2 regions of the Apilactobacillus intestinapis genome follow, and region 1 is predicted to be linked to the other one. Evidence: riboswitches for the same ligand, from Rfam matches in the RefSeq annotation. Region 1 holds a riboswitch; the other holds the start of a gene.
The links. Region 1 has a riboswitch for lysine ahead of ACOMA7_RS03985 (amino acid permease). Riboswitches for the same ligand answer to the same signal wherever they lie in the genome.
Positions count from the first base shown of each region.

Region 1 (3,218 bases):
GTTATTGGCGAGGCCCATTCCGTGAGGACCGTGGTGGAAGATGTGTAATTCATTATCCACATTGTATTCGTTTAACTTGATGGAATACTTAAGGGCATTTTCCACAGGGACGAATGGATCGTCGGCGGTGTGCCAGATAAATGTTGGCATGTTTTTAGCTGAAACGTGTTCGTCAGCCTTTACTTGTTGTTCATCTGATACCCAGTTGAGGATACTTTCCTTGTCCTTGGGAAAACCACAGGTCAAGTTAGTCACAGGGTAGCTTAGTATAACCGCATTTGGTTTTAAAATATTTGCGTTATCCACATCGGCTAGTTTTTGCATCCAATCGGTGTGGTAAAAGTCATTGTAGAGACTACAGATATGACCACCAATCGAGAATCCGGCAATCACGATTCTATTTTCATCGATATTGAATTCGTTGGCGTGTTCTCGAATGTACTTGATGCTGTTGGCCAATTCCTCTATTGGATTGGGCATTAGTGGCATTGCTTCTTGTTCGAATGTGTATCTTAGATAGAAACTTTGGTAACCGTTGGCACTGAAATTGAGTGCAAAGCTTTCTGCTTGGTGGAGTGAAATGTGAGTATAAGATCCACCGGGAACGACGATTACGGCAGGATATTTGTATTGATTAGTTTGCACATCTGCTGATTTAAGATATCCTTGAAGAAAAGCGTTTGAGTTTTGACGAATCGATTCTCTGATGATTCTCATGTAAGCACCTCTCAAATATGTTTTACATATATTTTAACGCAAGGAGATAATGATTGTGGATAAAAAGAATAATTCACCTGAAAAAGAAGTGGCAGTCACTGAGTTACGCACAGATGATTTTGCCGACTATTATGAAATGATGCGCGATGAACAACTAGCCCAAAAGACCGGCTTTGAGCCAGTTAACGATGAAAGAAAGGCGCATATGCTGTTCGAATCCGAAAATGATACCAATAAAACGTATGCAATTCGACTTATCAACGGTGGAAAACTAATCGGGATTATTAATATTTTTCCTGAAATTGGGGATAACTTCGAACCAGATTACGAAAATATCGAATTAGGTTACTTTATTAACACAAGTTATCAACAGCGTGGATACATGACCTATGCATTGGGTGAGGTTTTAAATTGTCTAAAAGCACCCGTAAAGGTGGTCGAAGCAACGGTTGAAGCCCGTAATTTACCTTCGCAAAAAGTTTTACACAGTTTAGGTTTTACACAGGTGGATGAATACGAAGACAACCTCGTTTTTGAAATGAAAGTAAAATAGTATTGTAATCGTAAAGACATTAATATATAATGTTGTAGAAATCTAAGAAGAGGCGCAGCTGACAAAAGTAGCCATCATGAGTCGATAGGGCGACAACGATTGATGGTGAAAGGGGATGTCTGCCGAAACGACCGATTCCTTATGAATCGAGTTTGTTGGGTTCTAGCTTAATAGGCTAGAGACTGTCGTGGTTGATTCCACGGAGTGCTTTGTGATCAATAATTAAAAGAAATTATTATGGTCTCTTCTTGTGTTTACAGGAAGAGACTTTTTTAGTTATTATCGGCACCTCTTAGAAATACTTATAGAGGGTGAAATACATCATGAGTGAAAACTCAAATAATCATGTAAAGAGAGGTTTAAAGACTAGACACGTTTCTATGATTGCCTTAGGTGGTTCAATCGGTACCGGTCTATTCGTTGCCTCTGGTTCAGTTATTAGCCAAGCGGGACCTGGTGGAGCATTAGTTGCTTACTTATTAATGGGACTAATGGTTTACTTTTTAATGACTAGTTTAGGTGAAATGGCAACCAACACACCTATCTCAGGTTCATTCGCGGCTTACGCAGGTAAGTACGTTGACCCAGCGCTTGGATTTGCCATGGGTTGGAACTACTGGTTCAACTGGGCCATTACCGTTGCCGTTGATATCTCAACTGCAGCTTTAGTAATGAAGTTCTGGTTACCACACATGCCAGGTTGGATTTTCAGTGCGATTACATTAGCACTAATCCTTTGTGTGAACGCATTATCAGTTAAGTCATTCGGTGAAACAGAATTCTGGATGTCATTGATTAAGGTTATTACAATCTTTATCTTCTTAGCTGTTGGTGTTTTAACCATTTTTGGTATCATGGGTGGCCACTACATTGGTTTATCTAACTTCACTTACAAGCAAGCGCCATTCGTTGGTGGTATTCCAATGATTTTAGCGGTATTCGTAGTCGCTGGTTTCTCATTCCAAGGAACTGAATTAGTTGGTATTACTGCTGGTGAATCAGATAACCCAAGAGAAGCCGTTCCACGTGCGATCAAGGATGTTTTCTGGAGAATTATCTTATTCTACATCCTAGCAATCTTCGTAATTGGTGCAATCATTCCTTACACTAGTCCTGATCTATTAGGTTCAAGTGCTACCGATGTTGCAATTAGTCCATTTACAATCGTATTCAAGCGTGCTGGTTTAGCAGCCGCTGCTTCTATTATGAACGCTGTTATCTTAACTTCAGTCATTTCATCAGCTAACTCAGGAATGTATGCTTCAACTAGAATGCTTTACTCAATGGCTCACCAAGGATTCGCTCCTAAGGCTATGGGTAAGACTAACCGTCGCGGTATTCCAGTTGGTGCCTTAACAGTTACTACTGTGATTGCATTACTTACTTTCATTACAAGTATCGAAGGTCCACAAATTTATCTATGGTTAGTTGCCGCTTCTGGTCTTACTGGTTTTATTGCTTGGGTCGGAATTGCACTATCACATTACCGTTTCAGAAGAGCCTTCATCAAGCAAGGTCATTCACTAGATGAATTGAAGTACCATGCTACTTGGTTCCCAATTGGACCAATCATTACTTTAATTCTATGTATCCTAGTTATTTGTGGTCAAAACGTAAACTCATTTGCTAACTGGGATTGGGAACAAATCGGAATTACTTACATCTCAGTACCACTTGTATTAATTCTATACATTGGTTACAAGATTAAGCACAAGACACATCTAATTCCTCTAGATAAGGTTGATGTATCTCCTTCTGATTTAAGAGATGAAGAAAAATAATATAATGAAGATGCCGTTTTAACGGCATCTTTTTTGTTTGCCATCAATTTCTTCATATTCAAAACGACTTGAATGTATTAAAATAGTATATTAGAAAACGAAATTAAGGAGATTATTATGATAGTACTTGCTGGAACCATTGGAGCCGGAAAAACCTCTTTAACTAA
Region 1 covers NZ_JBMHFD010000004.1:46,903-50,120, forward strand. The annotation lists gene ACOMA7_RS03975 (lp_1002 family arylesterase) at 1-717, opposite strand, end outside; gene ACOMA7_RS03980 (GNAT family N-acetyltransferase) at 773-1,270, shown strand; lysine riboswitch at 1,310-1,488, shown strand; gene ACOMA7_RS03985 (amino acid permease) at 1,594-3,051, shown strand; gene ACOMA7_RS03990 (deoxynucleoside kinase) at 3,169-3,218, shown strand, end outside.

Region 2 (3,218 bases), on a different contig from region 1:
AAATCTGATTTCAAGATTGGTTCGATGTCTTTCCAGTCTCCGAAGACGGTTGCACTTTGATCATTTCCGAATACCTTTACTGATTGTGGAAAATCAATTTGTGCAATTCTTCCATTAATATATGCCTTAACTGGTGTCTTCTTTTCTGCGTTTTGAATGTAGCTAATAATTTCTTGTGCGTTTAGTTCTGCCATAATAATTAATCTCCTAATTCTAAGTTATTATCTAGTTCGTATAAGTTTTCAAATGATTGACGCTTTGTTACTAATTGAGCCTTGCCCTTTTCAACAAAGACAATTGCTGGCTTTAGGTTCAAGTTGTAGTTGGAAGCCATTGAGTATCCGTAAGCTCCGGTATCTAAGACAGCGACAATGTCACCGGCGTTTAGACTTGGCACGGATGCGTTCTTGATTAAGACGTCTCCTGATTCACAGTACTTACCAACTAAGCGAACCTCTTCAACTGGTTGTGCGCGTGGGTTGTTTGCTGAAACAACTTCGTATTCTGCATCGTATAACATTGGTCTGATGTTATCGCCCATTCCTCCGTCGACTGCGACGTATGGCTTGATGCCGTCGACTCTCTTTTGTGATCCAACGGTGTAAAGGGTTAGACCGGCCGAACCGACAATGCTTCGACCTGGTTCAATCCAGATAGCTGGAATTTGTAGGTTATATTGACTGGCTTGTTCCTTAATGGTGTTGATGATACTTTCAACAAACTTTTCAGGAGCTAGATATCCGTCGGTTGAAACATATTGAATTCCAAATCCGCCACCCAAGTCCAAGACTTCGGTAGTGAAGTCGTATTCTGTGTTGAACTTGTTAGCTAGTTGCATCATCTTAACAGCTAATGCGTTGAAACCATCTGGTGATGAAATTTGTGAACCGATGTGAGCGTGAAAACCTAATACGTGAACTCGTGGGTTCTTATGTAGTAGTTCAAACCCTTCTTCAACCTGGCCAGATGCAAGATCAAAACCAAACTTGCTATCGACCTGACCTGTTTGGATAAATTCATGAGTATGAGCTGTAATTCCTGGAGTAATTCTAATGATGACGTTGGTGGTTTCATCCAACTCTTCAACGACTTGGTTGATTAGTTCGATTTCATGGAAGTTATCAACCATGATGACACCGACGTGATTTTGAATTGCTAGTCTTAATTCTTCTAAAGACTTGTTGTTACCGTGGAAACTCATCTTTGCTGCTGGGAAACCGGCATGCAAAGCAACTGCGATTTCACCTCCGGAAACAACATCGATATGTCCGCCCTCTTGGTTCACCAATTGATACATCGCTGTATTGGCGAATGCCTTGCTGGCGTATGAAATTTCGTAATCAATATCGTTTTGTTCAAAAATCTTATTGAACTGATGGAATTGATCGCGAATAGCTGAAACGTTGTACACCATCAATGGAGTTCCAAATTGGTGAGCAAGTTCAACTGCATCGCAACCATCTATTTGCAAATGTCCATCTGCATTAATGTCATTATCTGTAATTTGATTTGTCATAATAAACAGCCTTTCTAATCGAATGATCTTTAGGTCGTTTTAAACTCGACAGATTGAAAACAAAAAAGGTTCTTTTGGATGAGTGGGCACACTATCCAAAAGAACCTTTAAAATTTTTATTAATCAATTTCTAATTTTAGGATTCAATTGTCGAAAGCGCTCCACAAGACATATTTTCTTGTGACAGTCCGTGCATTCTTCACACACGTCCCAGAAAATGATCTCTGCAAAAAATCATTAACTTCGGCAAGTTCACCTTTCAATAAAGCTCGTAGTCATTGCAGTGACTGACTTTATCTACTAATCTCGCTTGCGACCTCTTCGATTACTTTTAATAATATTCTAATAGTTGGATTACGTCAAGGAGTTTTTTAAATAAAATTTTTAAAGTTTTTTATTACCATATGAGCGACTTAAATTTCGTTAAAATTTCAAAAATGATAGCTTGTCTAATTATTTTTTAATGTTAAAATACAAATCAATAATTTAAGATTGCGAGTTGATTTACATGTCCAAGTTAGTAAAATTTGGTGGAAGTTCACTAGCCAATAGCGAACAATACGCCAAGGTTATAAACATCATTTCAGAAGATGAGCAACGTAAAGTCGTTGTCGTTTCCGCTCCCGGAAAACGTTTTGATGATGATGTCAAAATCACAGATTTATTAATTCAATACGCAACCCAAGTAATCAACAAGGAAGACTATCAAGCTACCCTAGATGAAATCATTAGCCGTTACGCTGAAATTGCGAACGCCTACGACGTTGATGAAGGTGAATTTGCCGGCATCAAGGACACATTCACCAACCTAGCAAAGAACGATTACAAAGACGACGAATACCTAATGGCCGCATTCAAGGCCAATGGTGAAAGAATGAACGCTAAGTTGATGGCAGCGGTATTAAACAGTCGTGGAATGAAGGCTCGTTTCGTCGATCCTAAGGAAGCTGGAATCGTTTTAGACGACATTAATCCAAACGCAGCTAACCTACTTGATGAGACCTATACCAATTTAGAAAACTTCGAATATTCTGACGATGAAAAATTAGTTTTCCCTGGTTTCTTTGGATACTCCAAGGAAGGAAATATCGCTACATTCGCTCGTGGTGGTTCAGACATCACTGGTTCAATTGTCGCTACTGGTTTACATATTGATGTATACGAAAACTTCACCGACGTTAGTTCCATCTATGCGATTAACCCCCACCTAGTGGATAACCCATACCCAATTACTAAGATGAGTTATCGTGAAATGCGTGAATTGGCCTACGCAGGTTTTTCAGTCTTTAATGACGAAGCAATCATTCCCGCCATCAAGGGTCACGTGACCATCAACGTTAAAAATACTAACCGTCCAAACGACAAAGGAACATTGATTGTCCCTGAAGATGAAGTAAAGCATTCACACGTCATCACCGGGATTTCAGCCGATGATCGTTTCTCAGCTTTATACCTTCACTCATACCTATTGAACAAGCAAATTGGTGCTACCTTAACCATCCTTTCCATTTTCAAGAAGTACGGGATTTCATATGAACACATGCCATCAGGGATCGATGACTTGACTATCATCTTCGATAGAAACCAAGCTTCCGATGACACTATTCATGCCTTATGTAAGGAAATTTCAGAAGCCATCCATCCTGACAAACTAGAATGGATTCACAACTACGCACTAATCATGGTAGTTGGTGAAAACATG
Region 2 covers NZ_JBMHFD010000003.1:170,045-173,262, reverse strand. The annotation lists gene dapD (2,3,4,5-tetrahydropyridine-2,6-dicarboxylate N-acetyltransferase) at 1-194, opposite strand, end outside; gene lysA (diaminopimelate decarboxylase) at 200-1,516, opposite strand; lysine riboswitch at 1,662-1,846, opposite strand; gene ACOMA7_RS03635 (aspartate kinase) at 2,025-3,218, shown strand, end outside.
Region 2: linked by a shared signal. The riboswitch ahead of lysA (diaminopimelate decarboxylase) and the one ahead of ACOMA7_RS03985 (amino acid permease) in region 1 are both predicted to bind lysine.